Regions from separate parts of the Streptomyces sp. 1331.2 genome, predicted to be linked through region 3. Evidence: riboswitches for the same ligand, from Rfam matches in the RefSeq annotation. Region 3 holds a riboswitch; each other region holds the start of a gene.
What was found. Region 3 has a riboswitch for cobalamin ahead of CRP52_RS11485 (ribonucleoside-diphosphate reductase subunit alpha). Riboswitches for the same ligand answer to the same signal wherever they lie in the genome.
Positions count from the first base shown of each region.

Region 1: it holds a riboswitch for cobalamin, as region 3 does, so the genes downstream of both, CRP52_RS26735 (HoxN/HupN/NixA family nickel/cobalt transporter) here and CRP52_RS11485 (ribonucleoside-diphosphate reductase subunit alpha) in region 3, are expected to answer to the same signal.
Region 2: it holds a riboswitch for cobalamin, as region 3 does, so the genes downstream of both, CRP52_RS08080 (cobalamin biosynthesis protein) here and CRP52_RS11485 (ribonucleoside-diphosphate reductase subunit alpha) in region 3, are expected to answer to the same signal.
Region 4: it holds a riboswitch for cobalamin, as region 3 does, so the genes downstream of both, metE (5-methyltetrahydropteroyltriglutamate--homocysteine S-methyltransferase) here and CRP52_RS11485 (ribonucleoside-diphosphate reductase subunit alpha) in region 3, are expected to answer to the same signal.

Region 1 is NZ_OBMJ01000001.1:6,145,641-6,151,226, forward strand. Features, by position in the region: gene CRP52_RS26720 (IS701 family transposase) at 1-683, opposite strand, end outside; gene CRP52_RS26725 (hypothetical protein) at 764-2,440, opposite strand; gene CRP52_RS26730 (ArsR/SmtB family transcription factor) at 2,495-2,878, opposite strand; cobalamin riboswitch at 2,961-3,174, shown strand; gene CRP52_RS26735 (HoxN/HupN/NixA family nickel/cobalt transporter) at 3,207-4,322, shown strand; gene CRP52_RS26740 (DMT family transporter) at 4,398-5,258, opposite strand; gene CRP52_RS26745 (helix-turn-helix domain-containing protein) at 5,449-5,586, shown strand, end outside.
Region 2 is NZ_OBMJ01000001.1:1,936,360-1,941,945, reverse strand. Features, by position in the region: gene CRP52_RS08085 (cobyric acid synthase) at 1-1,502, opposite strand, end outside; gene CRP52_RS08080 (cobalamin biosynthesis protein) at 1,499-2,452, opposite strand; cobalamin riboswitch at 2,640-2,770, opposite strand; gene CRP52_RS08075 (transcriptional regulator) at 2,979-3,662, shown strand; gene CRP52_RS08070 (alpha/beta hydrolase) at 3,792-4,904, shown strand; gene CRP52_RS08065 (hypothetical protein) at 5,180-5,586, shown strand, end outside.
Region 3 is NZ_OBMJ01000001.1:2,742,116-2,747,701, forward strand. Features, by position in the region: gene CRP52_RS11475 (glycoside hydrolase family 26 protein) at 1-1, shown strand, start outside; gene CRP52_RS11480 (glycosyltransferase family 39 protein) at 1-1,680, shown strand, start outside; cobalamin riboswitch at 1,730-1,885, shown strand; gene CRP52_RS11485 (ribonucleoside-diphosphate reductase subunit alpha) at 2,079-4,484, shown strand; gene CRP52_RS11490 (ribonucleotide-diphosphate reductase subunit beta) at 4,484-5,503, shown strand.
Region 4 is NZ_OBMJ01000001.1:637,373-642,958, reverse strand. Features, by position in the region: gene CRP52_RS02820 (hypothetical protein) at 1-817, shown strand, start outside; gene CRP52_RS02815 (MDR family NADP-dependent oxidoreductase) at 891-1,895, shown strand; gene CRP52_RS02810 (MFS transporter) at 1,899-3,140, shown strand; cobalamin riboswitch at 3,391-3,628, shown strand; gene metE (5-methyltetrahydropteroyltriglutamate--homocysteine S-methyltransferase) at 3,790-5,586, shown strand, end outside.

The sequences.
Region 1 (5,586 bases), 3.4 Mb from region 3:
GTGGAGATCCCCAGCACGTAGTGCAGGCCGCGTTGCTGGAGGCCGAGGCGGAAGGCCGCGGCGTCGCCGTATCCGGCGTCGGCGATGGCGAGCGGGACGTGGACACCCCAGCACCGGGTCTCGTCGATCATGTCCAGGGCCAGCTGCCACTTCTCCACGTGGCCCAGGCCTGCGGGGATGCCGCACCGGTCTCGCCGGGCGACCTTGTCCGGGTCGGCCTTCGTCGATTCGGGGTCCCAGGACGCGGGGAGGAACAGCCGCCAGTTGACCGGCGCCGAGGCGTGGTCACGGGCCAAGTGGAGCGAGACGCCCACTTGGCAGTTGGTGACCTTGCCCGCGGTTCCGGTGTACTGCCGCGACACACACGCCGACGCGTCGCCGTCCTTGAGGAACCCCGTGTCGTCGATGATCAGCGCGGTCGGATCGATGGCGTCCTGCATCCTCCAGGACAAACGGGCCCGGACATGTGCCGGATCCCAGGGGCTTGTCGTGACGAAGTGCGCGAGAGCCTGCCGGTTTCCGTCCTCCCCGAGCCGCGCGGCCATCGGCTCCACCGACTTCCGCTTGCCGTCCAGGAGCAGCCCACGCACGTACGCCTGCCCCCAACGCCGCTGGTCAGCGCGCGTGAACGCTTCGAACAACCCCGCCGTGAACGCCTCCAGGTCCTCCCGGACCTCGGCCATCTCCCCAGGTGTCACACACCAACAACGCGCCACCTACTCCCCAGGACACGCCACCACGGCACCGACCTGACCAAGCCCTACTAGGGCCCGGTGGTGAAGGAGACCCGGGTGCGGTGCTCGCCGGTGCGGATGGTGAGGCCGTGCTCGGGGAGGCCGGCCGGGTCGCCGCCGTCGGCGAGCCAGCAGGCCACGGCGGAGCCGAGCAGCAGCGGGTCGAGGCGGGGTTCGGGGCTGCTCCAGTCGCGTTCGGCGCAGGCCTCCAGCAGCAGGCCGGTGTGCAGCCGGAGCAGGTGGCGGGCCGGGCCGAGGGCGGCCACCGCGACGGCGAGGCCGGGGAGTTCGGCGGCGGCGTCGGCGAGCCAGCGGGTGGCGGGGCGTTCGGCGTGGACCTCGGTGCGGGCCAGGACCTCGGCGGTGTAGCGCAGTTCGTCGCCGGGGTGGTCGTCGCTGAGCGCGTGGAAGCCGCGCGGGGTGTGGTCACGGGGGTCGAAGGGGTAGCGGCGCAGGGTGACTTCGGTGCCCTCGCTCTCGCCCTCGACGTCGTACGCCGTGGGAGCGTCGGTGGTGTCGGGGCGCGGGACGGGCTTGGGGTAGGGCGGCAGGAGCGGTGCGTGCTCGGGTTCGTCCAGGTGCTCCAGGAAGGAGTAGAGCAGCGGGCGCAGCAGTTCGGCGGAGTGGCCGCGCCGGCTCAGTGAGCGGTCGGTGACGGTGCGCAGTGCGGCCGGGTCCTGCTTCTGCAGGGCCAGTTCGATCTGGGCGGCGAGGTCGCCGTCGGGGTCGAGCGGGGGTGCGGCCTGGCCGAAGGCGTAGCTGGGGGAGCCCGGGTCGAGTTCCGCGGCGCCGGTGGCGGCGAGCAGGGTGGGCCGTTCCAGGGCGGCGCCGTAGACGGAGACCGAGCCGTGGTCGCCGATCAGGCAGTCGGCGGCGACCAGGGCGGCCTGCCAGCCCTGGTGGGGCGGGATCAGGCGCAGACCCATCCGGCAGGCGGTGTCGAGCAGGGCCTCGGGGTCGTGCCGGCTCCAGATGTTGGGGTGCAGGACGACGGCCACCGTGTACTCGTCGGCGGGCAGTCGGCGGACCAGGTGCCGGGGCAGATCGGGGTGCCGGCCGAATAACGAGTGCTCGCTCCAGGTGGAGTCGACGACGACGAGGCGGCGGCCGTCGACGGCGCCGAGTGCGGCGCGGTAGGCGTCGCGGGAGCGCAGGCTGGCGAGCATCCGGTCGAAGCACGGGTCGCCGACCACTCGGGCGACGTCCAGTGCCTCGGGGCAGGAGGTCCGGAGGCGGTCCAGCTGTTCGGGGTGGGACAGGCCGAGGACGTCGACGAACACCCGCCCGTGGTGGGTGAGTTCGTGCCGGGAGAGGCCGGCGGAGCTGACCGTGTCGCGGGTGGACTCGGTCACCAGGCGGTTGTAGCCGGCGCCGTGCGGGAGGACGACGAGGCCGGCGTCCAGGCGGTGCATGGAGGAGTGGACGGCGCAGGCGACGGCGAGGTCGAAGCGGCGCCGGACGGCGTCCTCCCAGTCCAGCACGGTGAAGCCGGGCAGGGCGTGCAGGTAGTCGTCCAGGGCGCGGTCGGCGAAGACGGAGCCGGGGTTGACGGTGAAGTACCGTTCGACGCCGTCCGGGTCGAGCAGGGCGAGGACGTCCAGGACCCGGGTGGCCGAGGTGAGGGTGCGGGCGACCGCCAGCACGCGGGCCTTGACCGGTCGGGTGTTCCACCGGTCGGCGGGCCAGACGTGGGGGTGGGACGGCACGCCATGATCGTACTCATCCGGGCTGCCGCCCGGGTGCTGTTCCCCGAGTGTCGGTCAGCCGGCGGCTGCGGTGGGCTCGTGGTGTTCGGCGGCGGCGCACTCGTCGAGGAGGGGGCGCATGCTCTCGTCCACGAGCCGGTAGCGCACCACGCGTCCGTCCTTGTCGCCGGTGACCACGCCGGCCGTGCGGAGCAGGCGCAGGGCCTGGGAGACGGCGGGGTCGCGCATGCCGGTGGCGACGGCGAGGTCGCTGACGGCGAGCGGGCCGGCGCGGTGCAGGGCGAGCAGCAGGGCGAGCCGCCCGGGGTCGGCGAGCAGGGAGAACCGCTCGGACCAGGACCGGACGTGCGCGGTGTCGCCGATGGCGGCGATGGCCTCGCAGACCCGGTGTCCGTCGATGGTGCGGTGGCCCGCGCGGTCGGCCGGTACGAGATGCATGCGCACATTCTTGCAGGCGAGGGCCTGTGATCCTGGACACCTGCGCAGGTGCGCAGCCTTGCATGGGTCGGGGCGCGACCCCTACGGTGTTCCCCGCCGTGGTGCTCGGGAAGACCGGTGACGGACCCTCAGGGGTCCGGATTCCGGAGCGGCCCTCGCCACTGTGATCGGGTCATTCCTTCGTCCGCGACGGAATGCCGTTCGGGTCCATGACGCCACTGGGTGCCTCGCGCGCCTGGGAAGGCGGGCCCGGACGTCCCGTAAGCCAGGAGACCGGCCACGGCGCTTCACGAAGTCTTTCCACGAGGTGTTGGAGCGTGATCCTGAGATGACCCTGCCCGAAACCATTGCCGACGGGGCGAAGACGGCCCCGTCCGTGCTGCCGACGTTCAGATGGAGGCGCGAGGACACCGTCCGTACGGCCGGGCTGATGGGGGTGATCCTGGCCATGCACGTGGTGGCCTTCGGGACGCTCATCTTCCTGGTCGCACCCGAGCGGTACGCGGTCGGTACCCAGGTCTTCGGGGTGGGCCTGGGTATCACCGCGTACACGCTCGGGATGCGGCACGCCTTCGACGCCGACCACATCGCGGTGATCGACAACACCACCCGCAAGCTGATGGCGGACGGCAAGCGGCCGGTCTCGGTGGGTTTCTGGTTCGCGCTCGGGCACTCCTCGATGGTGGTCATCATGGCCGCCCTGGTCGCGGGCGGTGCGCAGCTGGCGAACACGCTGATGGACGACGAGTCGGCCACCCACAAGTGGCTCGGCGTGATCGGGACCACCACCTCCGGCGTGTTCCTCTACCTGATCGGCGCGCTCAACCTGGCGGCGCTGCTCGGCATCCTCAAGGTGTTCCGGTCGATGCGGGCGGGGCAGTTCGACGAGGCGGAGCTGGAGGCGCACCTGGACTCGCGCGGCTTCATGGCCCGGGTGCTGAACCGGGCGACCCGCTCGATCACCCGGCCCGGGCAGATGTTCCCGGTCGGCATGGTGCTGGGTCTGGGCTTCGACACCGCGACCGAGGTCACCCTGATGGTGATGGCCGGCTCGGGGGCGGCCGCCGGGCTGCCCTGGTACGCCATCGTCTGCCTGCCGCTGCTGTTCGCGGCCGGGATGAGCCTGTTCGACACGCTGGACGGGACCTTCATGAACTTCGCGTACCAGTGGGCGTTCTCCAACCCGGTGCGGAAGGTGTACTACAACCTGACCATCACTGGGCTGTCGATCGCGGTGGCCTTCATCATCGGCACCATCGAGCTGGTCGGGGTGCTGCACGAGAAGCTCGACCTGACCGACCCGGTGACCGGCTGGATCGCGGACATCTCGCTGGACAACGTCGGCTACGCGATCGCCGGGCTGTTCGTGGTGGTCTGGGCGTTGGCGATCGGGTACTGGAAGCTGGCCCGGGTCGAGAAGCGCTGGACCCCCCAGGGGGAGTGAGCCGGGAGGGCATGAGCGGGGCTCATGGGGTGGGGGCATGAGGTTCGCTCATGGGGGCGCCCCCATGAGCGTTGCTCATGCGGCCGCGAGCAGCAGGGTGCCCGCGACGGCCAGCCCGGCGCCGAGCACCTGGACCGGGCGCAGCCGTTCCTTGAACACCCCGCGGGCCATCAGTGCGGTGACCACCGGGTAGAGCGAGGACAGGACGGCGGCAACGGTGGCCGAGCCGCGGTGCGAGGCCATCGCGAAGAGCGCGTTGGCGGCGACGTCGGCGAGCCCGATCGCGGTGAGCGCGGGCAGCCGGGCCCGCAGCCCGGGCAGTAGCCGGCCGGTGCCGCTCCCGCCGGCGCCGCGCGGGCCGGTGAGCAGGGCGGCGCCGCCGACGGCGACGTTGCAGACCCGCTGGACGCAGAGCGCCAGCAGCAGCCCGCCGCCGGTCGAGGCGTGGGCGATCAGGGCCATCACGGTGCCGAAGCCGACGGCGGCGCCCAGGGTGAGCAGCAGGGCGCTGCGGGCGGCGGCCGGGCCGCCGCGCTCCGGACCGGCGGCCAGCACCACGCCGGCCACGGCCACCGCGATCCCGGCGACCTGGCCGGGCCCGGGGCGGTCGCCGAGCGCGAGGCCGACGCCGACCGGTACCACCACGGAGACGGTGGTCAGCGGGGAGACCACGCCCATCGGGCCGAGCGCGAGCGCGCGGTAGAAGGCGAGCATCGCGAACGGGCCGATCACCCCGGCCGCGACGGCGTACCAGAGCACGGGGGAGGCGGCGGCCCAGCCGCCGGTGGCGATGACGGCGGCCAGCAGGACGGCGGCTGCCGCCACCTGGGAGGCGACGACCACGGCGAGCGCGGGCAGCCGCCGGGCGAGTGCGCCGCCGCCGAAGTCGGCGAGCCCCCAGAGCAGGCTGGCGGAGAGGGCGAGCAGCACGGTCACGGCCGGCCTCCCGAGGGGTCGGCGGGCGCGGCGGGGAGGACGGGTGATGAGGGCAGCACAATGCACTCCGAAGTACAGTCGGATGGACTCGTTGCCGAGACCGGCAGCGTAGTGCAGTGAACTGAACTTTCCGAACAATATTCCGTACCGTTTCGACCAGTGGACGGAAAGACACCGGAGGACTGACCGCGTGCCGGACCCCGACCTCGTCGCCCGGGCCCTCGCCCGGAACCTCAAGCGGCTGCGTGCCGAGCGAGGCCACACCCTGGACGCTCTCGCCGCCCGCTCCGGCGTGAGCCGCGGCATGATCGTCCAGATCGAGCAGGGC
Region 2 (5,586 bases), 810 kb from region 3:
CCAGGTGCCCCGGGCGCCAGGAACGGCAGCGATCCGGCCGCCGGCACCCCGCCCTCGATCAGCTTCCACAGCGCGTCGGTGTCCGCGTGTTCCTCGATCAGGTCGCCCAGCCGGTCCAGCCGGCCCTCGCGGGCCGCGGCGAAGCAGGTGTCCGGCGCGGGCACGAACGCCCGCCCGGCCAAATCGGCGACCTCGCGCAGGAGTTCGCGGCGGAAGCCGTCGTTCTCCAGCGCGCCGTGCCAGGTGGTGCCCCAGACCGAGCCGACCCGGCAGCCGTCCAGGAAGGCTGTACCCCCCTCCACGGTCACCACCCCGTGGTGGATCTCGTAGCCCTCGACCCGCTGCCCGTACGCCTCGCCGACCGGCCGCGCCAGCACCTTCTCGGCGCCGAACCGCACCTGCGTCGGCAGCAGGCCGAGCCCGTCCACGGCGCCCGCCTTGGACTCCACCTCGTCGACGATCCCGCGCGCCAGCATCTGGTAGCCGCCGCACACCCCGAGGATCGGCAGCCCGGCCGCCGCCCGCGCCTTCAGCGCCCGCTCCAGGTCGCGCTCGCGCAGCCAGGCGAGGTCCGCCACGGTGGCCCGGGTGCCGGGCAGCACCACCAGGTCGGCGTCGGCCAGCTCCTCCGGCCTGGTCGCCCAGCGCACCAGTACGCCCGGCTCCTGCGCCAGCGCGTCCAGGTCGGTGAAGTTGGAGAGCCGGGGGAAGCGCACCACGGCCACCCGCAGCACGTCCGCGCCGAGCGGCCCGCGGCCGTCGACCCGGTCCACCACGGTGGACAGGTCCAGCGAGTCCTCGGCGTCCAGCCAGAGCCCGGGCAGCATCGGCAGGGTGCCCAGCACCGGACGGCCGGTCAGCCCGTGCAGCATCTCCAGCCCGGGCGCGAGCAGCCGCGCGTCGCCGCGGAACTTGTTGACGAACCAGCCCGCCACGTGCCGCTGGTCCTCCGCCGACAGCAGCGCCAGCGTCCCGTACATCGCCGCGAACACGCCGCCGCGGTCGATGTCCCCGACCACCACCACCGGCAGCCCGGCGGCCGTGGCCAGGCCCATGTTGGCGATGTCGCGGTCGCGCAGGTTGATCTCGGCGGGCGAGCCCGCGCCCTCGCAGACCACCACCTCGTACCGCCGGCGCAGATCCGCCAGGCACTCCAGAGCGCGCTCCAGCAGGACGGGCTTGCGCTCGCGGTAGTCCAGCGCGCCGACCTCGGCGACCGGCCTGCCCAGCAGCACCACCTGGCTGCGGCCGTCGGCGCCGGGCTTCAGCAGCACCGGGTTCATCGCCGCCTCCGGCTCCACCCGCGCCGCCTGCGCCTGCATCGCCTGGGCGCGGCCGATCTCGGCGCCGTCGGCGGTGACGAAGGAGTTCAGCGACATGTTCTGTGCCTTGAACGGCGCGACCCGCACGCCCTGGCGGGCCAGCCAGCGGCAGATGCCGGCCGTCACCACGCTCTTGCCCGCGTCCGAGGTCGTCCCCGCGACCAGCAGCGCGTTCGTCATGCCCTTCCCCTCTTCCCCAGGAGCGCGCGCAGCAGGACGTGCCCCGCGACCGTCGTACCCAGCGCCAGCGCACCCACCCGCCGGGAGAGCGCACAGGCCCGCTCGATGTCGTCCACCGTCACCGGCCGCAGCTCCTCGCCCAGCACCGGACGGTGCTCCACCCTCTCGCCGTACCGGAGCGTCCCGCCCAGCCGCACCCCCACCGCGCCCGCGAAGGCCGACTCCGCCTGGCCCGCGTTCGGGCTCGGGTGCGCGGAGCCGTCGCGCCGCCACACCCGCCAGGCGGTCCGGGGGTGCGGGGCGGCGGCGACCGTCAGCAGGGCCGTCAGCCGGGCGCCCGGCCAGCCCGCCACGTCGTCCAGCCGGGCCGAGGCCCAGCCGAACCGGGCGTAGCGCGGCGAGCGGTGGCCCACCATGGCGTCCAGGGTGTTCACCGCGCGGAAGGCCAGCAGTCCGGGCGTGCCCGCCAGGGTGCCCCAGGCCAGGGCGTTCACCACGGCGTCGGCGGTGTTCTCGGCCACCGACTCGACCACCGCACGGGCGATCTGCTGCTCGTCCAGCGCGCTCGGATCCCGCCCGCACAGGTGCGGCAGCCGCTCCCGCGCGGCCCGCAGGTCGCCGTCCTTCAGCGAGCGGCCGATGCTGCGCGCCTCCCTGGTCAGCGAGGTGCCGCCGAGCACCGTCCAGGTCGCGGCCGCCGCCAGCGCGGCCCGGCCCAGCGGGCGCCGGCCCACCGTACGGTCCAGGGCGAGCGCGCCCGCCGCGACCGCGCCCACGCACAGCGCCGTGTACCCGGCGCCGGCCGTACGGTCGTCGCGCCACAGGCGCCGTTCCAGCCTGGTCGCGGCGCTGCCGAAGACGGCGACCGGGTGGCCCCGGCGCGGGTCGGCGAAGCGGGCGTCGGCGGCGTAGCCCGCGACGGCGCCCAGCGCGAACGCGGCGGCGCGCACCGCAGGGCGCCCGGCCCGCGGACGGACGGTCACCGGCCGCACGGCGAGAGGCAGCTCGGCGGAAGGATGCTCGGCGAGGGGCAGCCCGGCGGAAGGTGGCCAGGAGTTCGGCGGGGCGGGGCAGCCTGCATCGCGTGCGTGTCCTCACTCAGGGTCCGCGCCCTGGATCGACGTAGCGGGGGCCGAGAGTCTCCTGGCTTCCGGGTCGGACGCACCCCCGGGCCTTCCAGCGGCTTCTGACGGCCCGCCGTGGCGATAGTTCCGAGCGTGCTCCCCGGTGACAGTGGCGGGACCGCGCCGGACTCGCACCGGCTTCCTCTCCATGCCTCCGATTGGCCCCAGGATCCCATCACGCGGCCGAACCGGCCGTCAACCGAGGTCACGGAGGGGTTGGTCACACGCCGGGCGCGCCGGGCAACGCCCGATGAGCTGTGGGATCGCCCAGCGGAGCAGCGCCCCGGCAGCGGCCGCTTCGTGGGTTCGGTCGCTGGGGCCGCGCCGCGACGGGCCCCTACCGTTCGGTGGCATGCGTCGCAAAAAGTCCGCTTCCGTCCCACCTCCGGTGCCGTTCTCCCCCGCGGCCGCCCGAGCCCACCGGGCCGGGCTCGGCCTGACCCCCGAACAGGTCGCCGAGGGCATGGCGGCCCACGGCGTCCGGCTGCTGCCCGGCCACGTCCTGGCCTGGGAGAGCGGTGAGCTGCGGCCGAACGAACCGGAACTCATCGCCCTCGCCCGAGCCCTCTGGTGCCCCGCCGCCCACCTGATGGACACCCGCCCGGTGAGCCTGCGCGACCACCGGATCGCCTGCGAACTCGGCCAGGCCGCGGTCGCCGAACGCACCGGCACCACCCTCGCCGCCTACCGGCAGGCCGAACTGACCGGCCACTGGGACGGCGACGAGGACCAGACCCTCGCCCTCGCCGACGTCCTCCACCTGAGCCTGCCCGAGCTCGTCGAGGCCACCGGCCGCGGAGAAGCCCTCGACCACCTCCTCCGCCAGTGCGCGGCCGGCCGCTGGCAGCCGCAGCTGCGTGCGCTCGCCCGCATCGTCCCGGCCCCCGCCGACTCCCTCGCCGCCGTCCTCGCCGCCCTCCATCAGGAACACCACGTCCCCACCCACTGGGGCATCACCGCCCGTGCCACCCCGCCCCCCACCCTCGACACCCTCACCGACCGCTTCTGGCACCTCCTCGCCGCCGAGACCGACTGACGCCGAGACCGGCCGGGGTGTCCGGCCACGGTGACCCGGACGGCCCAGCCCGGTGGCCGGGCGGTCGGGGCACCGGTGAACTGGTGCACGAACGCCGTCCGGTCCGTGACCAACAGAGCGGGGAACGATATGCGCTGGGGTACCGCTGCCGTCGTGGCGGCCGCCGCCGTCGGGGCGGGGGCCGTCGTCCTGGTGGTCGGCCGCCGGGCCTCCGAGCGGATGGTCCGTCCGGTGGCCACCGTCCAGGAGTCCGGGCCGGTCCTGGTCCGGAGCCTGGGCGTCGGCCGGATCACGTTCAGCCGCAGCCCCGAGAGCCTGCGCCCCGGCCGCTGGGCGGTGGAGTGGGGCGAGGACGGCCACGCGGTGGTCGAGGAGGTCCTGCACAGCGACGAGCAGGGTGTCACCCGCCGGCTGGTCCGCGCCGACCAGGGCACCCTCACCCCCGGCACGGAGGTCCGCTTCACCCCCCGCGTGCACCTCGGCGACCCCACCCGGGCGCTCGGCCTCGCCTACACCGAGACGGCCGTCGACGGCGAGCTCGGCGACCTGCCCGCCTGGTACCTGGACGGCAAGCGCGGCACCTGGGTGATCCTGGTCCACGGCCCCGAGGCCGACCGCCGGCAGACCCTCCCGGTCCTCCCCGTCCTCGACCGCCTCGGCCTGCCCGCCCTCGCCGTCACCTACCGCGGCGACGAGGGCGCCCCCGCCTCCCCGGACGGCTACAGCCACTTCGGCGAGACCGAGTGGCGCGACGTCGAGGCGGCGATCCGGCTGGCGCTCGGCCACGGCGCGGGCCGGGTGATCCTGTACGGCTGGTCCGTCGGCGCCACCATGGTCCTGCAGGCGGCGGCCCGCTCCGCCTGGGCGAACGCCGTCAGCGGACTGGTCCTCGACTCGCCGGTCCTCGACCTCCCGGCCACCGCCCGCCGGGACGCCGAACGGCTGGGCTTGAAGGGCGCCGCCGCCGAACTCGGAGCCCTGGCCGCGCAGGGCCGCACCGGCGTGGACCTGGCCGACTTCGCCCGCATCGCCGAGGGCGGCGACCTGCGCGTCCCCACCCTGCTGCTGCACAGCCCGGGCGACCGGGTGTCCCCCTTCCGCAGCGCCGAACGCCTCGCCGCGGCCCGCCCCGACGTGGTCAGCCTCCAGTCCTTCCCCGGCGCCGACCACGCCACCCTCTGGAACACAGCCCCCGACCGCTACACCGAGCTCCTCCGCCGCTGGCTCACCCCGCTCCTCTAGGACGCCGGCGAACCGCCTCCGACACGCTCCGTAATCGATCGAACGGGCCCAGCGACCGTCGCCGCCGACCTGGCATGGGCAGGCCACACGTTTCCGGCCAGCCGGTTTGCCACTGTTGCCCGATCTTGCGGAGGTGCGGTCACCGGTCGTCCGGTCGTACGGACAACCGGATGTGACAGAAGGCCCGTACAAGGGGAAGACTGCTCGACGTGACGTCTCGGAACCCGCGCGACCGTGATGCCCCGCTCCCGCCGACGATCGGTACCGGTGCGACGGTGACCCGTCTCCCCGGTACGGCCCACCGGCCCGCCGGTGGCAGGCCGGCCGGGGCGGGTGTCCCCCGTAACGGCGTACCCCGGAGGCGGGGGCCCGCGCCGGCCCCCGGGCGGGGCCGGGTTCCCGTACCCGAGGGCTTCCCCGCGCCGGCCGAGCTGGCCCCGCTGGCCCGCCGGATGCTGGTGGACGCCGTCCGGATCGCCCGCTGGGCCGGGGATCTGGAGGAGGTCGACAAGCGCGGCGAGCTGCTGCCGGAGGACGCCCGTGCGGCGGGCCGGGCGCTGGCCATGACGGTCGGCGCCGCCGCCAAGGCCTGGGGTCAGGCGCTGCTGGTGGGCCTGGTGGAGGCCCGGGACGCCGGGGCCGGCCCCGGTTGGCGCCTGCACGCCTGGGAGCACGACGACGA
Region 3 (5,586 bases):
ATGAACAGCGACCTCTCCCCCAGCCCGAAGCACCCCGCCGGCCCGCAGCACCCCGCCGGCCCGCAGCAGCCCGCCGACGAAGAAGCGGCCACGGCTGCGGACACCGACACCGCCGTCGCCGTCGACAACCCCGACGGCGTCGAGCTGGCCCCGTACACCATCCCCCCGGTCCCCGCGATCGGCTGGGACCCGGGCACCAGCCCCCGCCGCCGCTGGATCGCCCGCGGCCTGCTCGGCGCCGTCCTGGCCGTCCAGGCCGCGCTCTCGCTGCGCCTGCTCGCCGCCGCGCACCCCGACGAGGCCGCCGCCATGGTCGCCGGCCGCCAGCAGCTCGCCCACCTGCTGCACGGCACCCCGGTCACCACCGACCTGGTCGACCGGATCAACGGCTCGCCCTGGCTCTACCCGCCGCTGGCCGGCGCCGCCGCCGACGCCAACGGCATCTGGGGCACCCGGCTGCTCAGCCTCGGCTTCGCCCTGATCACCACGGTGCTGCTCTACTCGCTGACCCGCCGGCTGTTCAACGAGCGGGTCGCGATCTGCGCGATAGCCGTCTACGCCGTGCTGCAGTCCACCGTCGTGGTCGGCTTCTACGCCGCCCCCGAGTCCGCGGCCGTCCTGCTGGTCGCCCTCGCCGCCTGGGCCGTGGTGTTCACCTCCCGGCGCCATCCGGCCCTGGTCCTGACCGCCGCCCCGCCCCTCGCGCTGGCCTGCGCCGTCGCCTACTCCGCCGCCTTCGCCGTCCCCGCGGTGGTCGCCCTCGCCGTGGCCACCGCCCGGCCGGGCGGCCGGCTCGGCCGGGCCGCCCTGCGCGCACTGCCGCTCGCCGCCGCCACCCTCGTCCTGCTGCTGCCGTACGGCACGCTCGGCCGGGTCGCCGGCTGGTCGCCCTCGCACGGCAACGCCCCCGGCTCGGCCGGGTCCATCCTGCTCTCCACCCTCCAGTGGAGCGGCCTGTTCACCGTCCTCGCGGTCGCCGGCACCATCGCCTACGCCCGCAAGGAGCAGATGAACGAGCACGACGCTTCCGAGAAGGACGCCGCGCCCACCTCCCGGGGCCGGCGCGCCCTGCTCGGCACCGTGCTCACCGCCACCGCCCTGCTCGTCCCGGCCGCCCACCTGTGGACCGGCACCTCGGGCGCGCTGTTCCGCCACCTCGGCTACGGCATGCTGCTCGCCGCCCCGCTGGCCGGGGTCGGCCTGACCCGGCTGGTCGGCGCCCACTTCCGCCACCCCCAGCTCGGCATCCTGGTCTGGGTCGCGCTGCTCGCCCTCGGCCTGGAGCAGTCCGCCCTGCGCTACCAGAACGGTCCCGACTCCGGCCGCCTGCTGGCCGTCCTGCGGGTCCACACGGCGCCGCAGGCCCACTACCTCACCGAGGTCGACGGACTCGCCGAGTACTACCTCGGCGCGGTCAGCAAGCCCGAGCAGTGGGTCTCGGCCCGCGCCGGGACGGACTACCGCGACGGCGCCGGCGTGCAGCACCACGGCGACGACGGCAGCACCGCCGCGATCCGGGACGGCTGGTTCACCATGGTCGTCCTCGACAGCACCGCGCCGCGGGCCACCGACCGGGCCCTGAGCGACGCCCTGGCGGGCAGCGGGCACTACCGGCTGGTCGCCCAGTTCACCTCGCCGACCGGCGATTCGAGCACGTACAAGGTCTATCTCAAGCACTGACGGGCCACCGGGCCCGCCCGCACAGCCGACACGACAGGCACAACATATGGTGCCGCCGCAGTCCGGTGGCACTACATGTATGCTCACTCCTGCTGTCGATGCAGGGGAACCCGGTGCGAATCCGGGACTGCCCCGCAGCGGTGAGCGGGCGGTTCCAGCAGCCGTGCCCGCGAGTCCGAGTACCTGCCGCCAGCGTGCGCCACGGCCCTCCCGCAAGAGGCCGCGCCAGCACCAGCAGTACCCCTCCGGGCCTCGCGGGCGGGCCGGGGAGACACCGTCGCGCGACGCCGCCTTGCGTTCGTGCCGTGCTCCCCTGCCCCGATCGGCCCGGTGGCCCCGATCACCGCCGCCGATCGCCGCCAGGAGAGAGCGCCTTGACCACCGCTGCCTCAGCCACCCTGCCCGCCCAGGGCTCCGGTACCGCCTTCACCGACCCGACGGTCACCGACCCCGGCGGCGCCCTGCTGCGGCTTCTCACCGACCGCAGTGCCGACCTCCCCGAGGTCGACCCCGGCCACGTCGCCGCTGCCGCGCTGCGCGGCCGCCACGCCGGCTCGGACTTCGCCGAGCTGCGCGGGCTGGCCGTGGACGCCGCCGCGTCGATGATCGCCGAGGACCCCCAGTACTCGAAGCTGGCCGCCCGCCTGCTCGCCCTGGAGATCGTCGACGAGGCGAACAGCCAGGGCTCCACGTCCTTCTCCGCCTCGATCGCCGTCGGCCACACCGAGGGCCTGATCGGCGACACCACCGCGGAGTTCGTCGCCAAGCACGCCGCCGCCCTGGACGCGCTGATCGACACCGCCGGCGACGACCGCTTCGAGTACTTCGGCCTGCGCACCGTGCAGTCCCGCTACCTGCTGCGCCACCCGATCACCCGCAAGGTGATCGAGACCCCGCAGCACTTCCTGCTCCGCGTCGCCTGTGGCCTGGCGGTCGGCGACAACGAGCAGTCGGTGCGCGAGGTGGCCGAGCTGTACGGCCTGATGAGCCGCCTGGAGTACCTGACCTCCTCGCCGACGCTCTTCAACTCCGGCACCCGGCACCCGCAGATGTCGAGCTGCTACCTGCTCGACTCCCCGCTGGACAACCTGGACTCGATCTACAACCGCTACGCGCAGATCGCCCGCCTGTCCAAGCACGCCGGCGGCATCGGCCTGTCCTACTCGCGCATCCGCTCGCGCGGCAGCCTGATCCGCGGCACCAACGGCAAGTCCAACGGCATCGTGCCGTTCCTGCGCACCCTCGACTCCTCCGTCGCCGCCGTCAACCAGGGCGGCCGGCGCAAGGGCGCGGCCTGCGTCTACCTGGAGACCTGGCACGCCGACATCGAGGAGTTCCTGGAGCTCCGCGACAACACCGGCGAAGAGGCCCGCCGCACCCACAACCTCAACCTGGCGCACTGGATCCCGGACGAGTTCATGCGCCGGGTCAACGCCAACGAGGACTGGTCGCTGTTCTCCCCGGCCGACGTGCCCGAGCTCGTCGACCTGTGGGGCGCCGAGTTCGACGAGGCCTACCGCAAGGCCGAGCTGGCCGGCAAGGCCGTGCGCACCATCCCCGCGCAGACCCTGTACGCCCGCATGATGCGCACCCTGGCGCAGACCGGCAACGGCTGGATGACCTTCAAGGACGCCTCCAACCGCGCCGCCAACCAGACCGCGCTGCCCGGCCGCACGGTGCACTCCTCCAACCTGTGCACCGAGATCCTGGAGGTCACGGACGACTCCGAGACCGCCGTCTGCAACCTGGGGTCGGTCAACCTCGGTGCGCACGTGGCTCTTGATGCCCGCGCCGACGACCTGATCAACGCCATGGACTGGGAGCGCCTGGACGCCACCGTCCGCACCGCCGTCACCTTCCTCGACCGCGTGGTGGACATCAACTTCTACCCGACGACCGAGGCCGGCACCTCCAACTCCCGCTGGCGCCCGGTCGGCCTCGGCGTGATGGGCCTGCAGGACGTCTTCTTCAAGCTGCGGATCGACTTCGACTCGGCGGAGGCCAAGCAGCTCTCCACGCTGATCGCCGAGCGCATCATGCTCACCGCCTACGAGCGCTCCGCGGACCTCGCCGAGCAGCTGGGCCGCCACGAGGCGTACGGCGAGACCCGCGCCGCCCGCGGCGAACTGCACATCGACCACTTCCCGACGGCCGCCCCGCAGTGGGCCGACCGCTGGACGGCGCTGCGCGCCCGCATCGCCGAGACCGGCCTGCGCAACTCGCTGCTGCTCGCGATCGCCCCAACCGCGACCATCGCCTCCATCGCCGGCGTGTACGAGTGCATCGAGCCGCAGGTGTCCAACCTGTTCAAGCGCGAGACCCTGAGCGGCGAGTTCCTGCAGGTCAACCCGTACCTGGTGCGCGAGCTCAAGGAGCTCGGCGTCTGGGACCAGCAGACCCGCGACTCGCTGCGCGACGCCAACGGCTCGGTGCAGGACCTGGGTTGGCTGCCCGCCGAGGTCCGTTCGCTGTACCGCACCGCGTGGGAGCTGCCGCAGCGCGCCCTGATCGACCTGGCCGCGGCCCGCATGCCGTACCTCGACCAGAGCCAGTCGCTGAACCTGTTCATGGCGGCGCCGACCATCGGCAAGCTCAGCTCGATGTACGCCTACGCGTGGAAGGTCGGTCTCAAGACCACCTACTACCTGCGTTCGCGCCCGGCCACCCGCATCGCCCAGGCCGCCCCCGGCGCCGCCCGTGCCGCCGCGCCCGTGCCGGTCAACACCCCGACCCTCACCCCGGAGCAGGAAGCCGCCCTCGCCTGCTCCCTGGAGAACCCCGAGTCCTGCGAGGCCTGCCAGTAATGTCTCAGTCCGAAGACCGCAAGATGCTGCTCGACCCCGGCTTCGAGCTGACGCTGCGCCCGATGCGCTACCCGTCGTTCTACGACCGGTACCGGGACGCGATCAAGAACACCTGGACCGTGGAAGAGGTGGACCTGCACTCGGACGTCGCCGACCTGGCGAAGCTGAGCGAGGGCGAGCGGCACATGATCGGCCGGCTGGTCGCGTTCTTCGCGACCGGTGACTCGATCGTCGCGAACAACGTGGTGCTGAGCCTCTACAAGCACATCAACTCCCCGGAGGCGCGGCTGTACCTGTCGCGTCAGCTGTTCGAGGAGGCCGTGCATGTGCAGTTCTACCTGACGCTGCTCGACACGTACCTGCCCGACCCGGAGGACCGCGCGGCGGCCTTCGCGGCGGTCGAGAACATTCCGTCGATCGCGCAGAAGGCCAAGTTCTGCTTCAAGTACATGAACGCGGTCGACCACATCGACTCGCTGCAGACGAAGGAGGACAGGCGGGCGTTCCTGCTCAACCTGATCTGCTTCGCGGCGTGTGTGGAGGGTCTGTTCTTCTACGGCGCGTTCGCGTACGTGTACTGGTTCCGGTCGCGTGGTCTGCTGCACGGTCTGGCGACGGGCACCAACTGGGTGTTCCGCGACGAGTCCATGCACATGGACTTCGCGTTCTCCGTGGTCGACACGGTGCGCGAGGAGGAGCCCGACCTCTTCGACGAGGAGATGGGCAAGCAGGTCACGGAGATGCTGGAGGAGGCCGTCGAGGCCGAGCTCCAGTTCGCCCAGGACCTGTGCGGTGAGGGCCTGCCCGGCATGAACACCGCCTCGATGCGGGAGTACCTGCAGGCGGTCGCGGACCAGCGCCTGGCGCGTCTGGGTCTGCCGATCCGGTACGGCTCGGCGAACCCGTTCGGCTTCATGGAGCTGCAGAACGTGCAGGAGCTGACCAACTTCTTCGAGCGCCGGGTGTCGGCGTACCAGGTCGCGGTCGAGGGGTCCGTCGCCTTCGACGACGACTTCTAAGTCCATATCGTTCAGCAAACAGCGGAGCTGCCGTCACGGCAGCTCCGCTGTTTGATACCCGGTGTTCAGGAGTAGCCCAGGCA
Region 4 (5,586 bases), 2.1 Mb from region 3:
GGGCACCGGCGGCCTGGACCTCTACGCCGAGGGCTCCTGGTACCTGCTGCGGCGCCTGCTGGAGGCCGAAGGGCTGGACTGCCGGATCGGCGAGGTCCAGGAGCTGGAGGTGACCGCCTCCGAGGTGCGCTTCCAGGGCCGCCGGGTGGACCTGGTCTACCGGCTGTTCGACCTGGACCAGGTCGTCGACGACCCGGACGCCTGGCGCACCACGGTCCGGCTGCGGGACGCGCACCGCTCCGGGCAGGTGGCGCTCTGGGCCCCGCTGGAGTGCGACCTGACCGACAACAAGCGGTTCCTGGCGTACCTGTCGGACCCGCAGCTGCGCGGTCACATGTCGCAGCAGGAACGGGACATGGTGGACCGGGTGCTGCCCTGGACCCGCGCCCTGGTGCCCGGCGCGGCCGGGCTCGACACCGTGGTCGCGGACTGCCGCGAGCGCCGCGAGCACCTGATCCTCAAGCCCGACGGCGGCTTCGCCGGCAAGGGCATCACCTGCGGCTGGCTGGTCTCCGACGAGCAGTGGGCCGAGGCGCTGCAGAAGGGCGCCGACGAGGGCGCGGTGGCCCAGCAGCGGGTCGTCCCCCGCGAGGAACCGGTGGTGAACGCCGAGACCGGCCTGACCGAGTCCTGGGACGCCTGCCTGGGCCTGTACTGGGTGCCGGGCGACCCGGGCGGTCTCGGCGGCCTGGGCGGCGGCGGCGGACGCCTCGTGCACTCCGGCGAGCCGGCCGACTCCACCGACCGGCGCCTGGCGCCGATCTACCTCTACCCGGACCAGGACCCGGACACGCCCCACGGCGCCGAGCTCCACTGAGCCCGCCCGTCCCCGGTTCCGACGCCCCGTCAGCGCCGTCGGCCCCGCCATCCCCCAACCCAGGACGGAGACGATGTCTTCCACATTCCGCGCCGTGCACCAGGTGGCGCGCCCCGACGGCGCCCCAGGTGCCGAACACTTCGCCGTCGTGGAGCACCCGCTCCCCGCGGTCGAACCCGGCACCGCCCTGGCGGAGAACATCTACCTGTCCGTCGACCCGTACATGCGGGAGCTCATGGACGAGGAGTGGCCGCTCCACGAACCGCTGGGGTACGGCCGGGCCATCGGCCGCATCGTCCGCTCCGAGGACCCCGACCTGCAGGTCGGCGACCTGGTGGAGCACGGCGGAGGCTGGAGCACGCACGCCCTGATCCAGCACGGCTACGGACGCGTGATCCGGCCCGCGGCCGGCGTGGCGACGGCGACGTACCTGTCGGTGCTCGGCGCGACCGGCCTGACGGCCTACGTGGGCGTCCGGGAGATCCTCCGGGTCCAGGCGGGCGAGGCGGTCTACATCTCGGCGGCCGCCGGCGCGGTCGGCGGCGTGGCCGGCCAGATCGCGAAGCTGACCGGCGCCGCGCACGTGGTCGGCAGCGCCGGCTCCGCCGCCAAGGTGCGGCACGTCGTGGAACGGCTGGGCTTCGACGCCGCCTTCGACTACCACGACGGTCCGGTGGCCGAGCTGCTGGCGAAGGCCGCCCCGAACGGCGTCCACGCCGTGCTGGAAGGCGTCGGCGGCGACCACCTGGAGGCCGCGATCGGCTCCACCCGGGAGTTCGGCCGGATCGCCTGGGTCGGCTCGATATCCCAGTACAACCACCCCGACCGGCCGCCCGCGGCGCCCCGCAACCTCTACGCCGTGTCGGACCGCAGCATCCACCTGCGCGGCTACCAGGTACGGCACTTCATGCACCTGCGGCAGGAGGCCCAGATCTGGCTGACGCCCCACCTGCAGGCCGGCCGGATCGTCGCCGACGAGCAGATCGTCGACGGCTTCGAGAACGTGGTCGAGGCGTTCCTCGGCGTCATGCGGGGCGACAACACCGGCAAGATGCTCGTCCGCGTCGGGGAGGAGTGACCGGTGCTCAAGGCCTTCGCGTCCTACCGAGGACTCCTGGCGCTCCCCGGAGCGCGCACCGTGTTCGTCGTCGGGCTGCTCGCCCGCCTCCCGTTCACCGCGGCCTCGATGGCCCTCGCCCTGCACGTCGTCATCGACCTGGACCGCGGCTACGGTGCGGCCGGGCTCGCGGACCTGATGCTGACGGTCGGCGGGGCCGCGGGCGCGCCGCTGCTGGGCCGCTCCCTGGACCGCTTCGGCGTGCGCCCGGTGGTGCTGGTCACCGGCGCGGTCGACGCCGTGTTCTGGATCGGCGCGCCCTACCTCGACTACCCGTGGCTGCTCGCGGCCTCCGTGGTGGCCGGGTTCATGGGCCTGCCGGTGTTCACGGCCATCCGCCGGGCGATCGCCACCAACATCCCCTCCGAGCACCAGCGGCAGGCGTTCGCCCTCGACGCGATCCTGGTCGAGGTCGTCTTCATGGTCGGACCGGCCGTCGCGGTCGGTGCCATCACCGCCGTGAACGACGCGACCGCGACGATGACCGGGATCGGCGTGCTCTACCTGGGAGCCGGTCTGCTGCTCACCCGGCTCGCCCCCGCCGCGGGGTCCGGCGCGGCCGCGGCCGGCCCGAAGGACCCGGCGGAGAAGGAGCCGCGCGGGCGCAGCGTCTGGCTCCGCCCGGGCTTCCTGCTGGTCCTGGGCGTCAGCATGGCGGCGAACCTCGTCCTGGCCGGCAGCGAGATCTCGATCACCGCCGTGCTGCGCGGGGTCGGCGACACCGAGTGGGCCGGCGTCTGCGTCGCGATCTGGTGCGCGGCCTCCATGTTCGGCGGCTTCTGGCACGGCGCCACCAGCCGGCCCTGGCGGCTGCCGCGGCTGATGCTGCTGATGGGGCTCACCATCGCCCCGGTCGGGTTCGTCGGCCACGCGGGCTGGATCTGGCTCGCCCTGGCCATGCTCCCCTCGGGCTTCGTCTGCGCGCCGACCCTCGCCTCGGCCTCCGAGGAGGTCACCCGGGCGGTCCCGCAGTCGGTGGTCGGCCAGGCCGCGGGCCTGCAGGGCTCGGCGATGACCATCGGCGCGGCGATCGGCGCCCCGCTGGCCGGGGCCGTCATCGACCACTCCGCACCGGCCTGGGGCTTCGCGGTCACCGGCCTGGTCGGGGCGTCCCTGGCGGCCCTGACCCTCGCCTACCAGTACGTCGCCAAGCCGAAGCCGGCCGAGAAGTCCACCGACCAGGCCGACGCCCCGGCGACGGTCTGATCCTTCCCTCCCCCCCCGCGACGGGGCCGCACCTGCCCCCGCAGGTGCGGCCCCGTCGCGCGTCACGTTCCCTGAGGCGGTCCGGTTCTCCGGTTCTCCGGTCCGCCGGTATTCCGGCGTGACGCGCAGGCGGGCCCGGAGCCCGCCCGCCGCCAGCTGGGCGCGGAGCCCTCCGACCGGTCCTGACGTCGACACCGTCTCGTTATTCGGACAACTTGAGTGATCCGCCGTTCGGCTCCCACCCCTGCCCCTAAGCTGGCCCTGCAGCTGGTTCGCCCTGTCCGCCAGGCAGGGCGTCGCAAGAGGGAACCCGGTGACGCCTTTCAACGGCCAGTCCGGGACTGCCCCGCAGCGGTGAGTGGGAACGACCGCCGTCATACGCACTGGGCCCGGGTCGGGTCTGGGAAGCGACGGCCAGTAGGTGTCCGCCCTCGACGAGGGTGGGCGTGCCCGCGAGTCCGAAGACCTGCCACTGCCCGTGCGCGACCGTTCGCGCGCGGCCATCCGGTGACCTCGTGGGCGGGTCGGCGACCATACCCGGCAGGCCGGGCCCGCACGTTCGTGGCGGCCGCTGCCCGGTTCGTCATCCCTTCGCGCCCTCGTCCCGTCCCCGGGTACCTGAGGAGACAGACTCGCGAAGGAGAGTCCCTTGACCACGAAGTCCGCAGCCGCGGCAACTCTTGCCACCGCGTACGGCTACCCCCGCCAGGGCCGTAACCGGGAGCTCAAGAAGGCGATCGAGGGTTACTGGAAGGGCACGGTCACCGCCGGGGCATTGCTCGCCACCGCGGCCGACCTGCGCCGGACGAACTGGCAGCAGCTCGCCGACTCCGGCATCGAAGAGGTCCCGACCGGTGACTTCTCGCTCTACGACCACGTGCTGGACACCACCGTGGCCGTCGGCGCGATCCCGGCCCGCCACCGGGAGGCGGTCGAGGCCGACGCGCTCGCCGGGTACTTCGCGATGGCGCGCGGCACCCAGGACGTCGCGCCACTGGAGATGACCAAGTGGTTCGACACCAACTACCACTACCTGGTACCCGAGTTGGGACCGGACACGGTCTTCGCCGCGAACCCGGCCAAGGCCGTCGCCGAGCTCAAGGAAGCCCTCGCGCTCGGCCACGACGCCCGGCCGGTGTTGGTCGGCCCGGTCACCTACCTGCTGCTGGCCAAGCCCGCCCCTGGCGTCGCCGCCGACTTCCAGCCGATCACCCTGCTGGACCGGCTGCTGCCCGTCTACGCGCAGCTGCTGGCCGACCTGAAGGCGGCCGGGGCGGAGTGGGTCCAGCTGGACGAGCCCGCCCTCGTCCAGGACCGCACCCCTGCCGAACTGAACGCCGCCGCCCGCGCCTACCGCGACCTGGGCGCCCTCACCGAGCGCCCGAAGCTGCTGGTCGCGAGCTACTTCGACCGGCTCGGGGAGGCTCTGCCGGTCCTCGCCAAGGCGCCGGTCGAGGGGCTGGCCCTGGACTTCACCGGCCCGGCCGCCGGCAACGTCGACGACCTCGCGGCCGTCGGCGGCCTGCCCGGCAAGCGGCTGGTCGCCGGCGTGATCGACGGGCGCAACGTCTGGATCAACGACCTGGAGAAGTCGCTCGCCACCCTGGCGACCCTGCTCGGCCTCGCCGACCGGGTCGACGTGGCCCCGTCCTGCTCCCTCCTGCACGTGCCCATCGACTCCGCCGTCGAACGCGACGTCGACCCGCAGATCCTGCGCTGGCTCGCCTTCGCCAAGCAGAAGGCCGCCGAGACGGCGCTGCTCGCCCGCGGCCTGCGCGAGGGCACCGGCGCGATCACCGCCCAACTCGCCGCCAACCGCGCCGACCTGGCCTCCCGCGCCAACTCCCCGATCACCCGTGACCCGGCCGTCCGCGCCCGGGTCGCCGCCGTCACCGCGGCCGACGCCCGCCGCCCCCAGCCCTACCCCGTGCGGGCCGAGGCCCAGCGCGCCCGGCTCGGCCTGCCACTGCTGCCCACCACCACCATCGGCTCCTTCCCGCAGACCACCGAACTGCGCGTCGCCCGCGCCGACCTGACGGCGGGCCGGATCGATCCGGCTGCGTACCGGGAGCGGATGGAAGCCGAGGTCCGCGAGGTCATCGCCTACCAGGAGAAGGCCGGCCTGGACGTGCTCGTGCACGGCGAGCCCGAACGCAACGACATGGTCCAGTACTTCGCCGAACAGCTCACCGGATACCTCGCCACCCGGCACGGCTGGGTGCAGTCCTACGGCACCCGCTACGTGCGACCGCCGGTCCTCGCCGGCGACATCTCCCGCCCCCACCCGATGACCGTCGACTGGTTCCGCTACGCCCAGGACCTCACCGACCGCCCGGTCAAGGGCATGCTCACCGGACCGGTCACCATGCTCGCCTGGTCCTTCGTCCGCGACGACCAGCCGCTCGCCGAGACCGCCCGCCAGGTCGCCCTCGCCCTGCGCGACGAG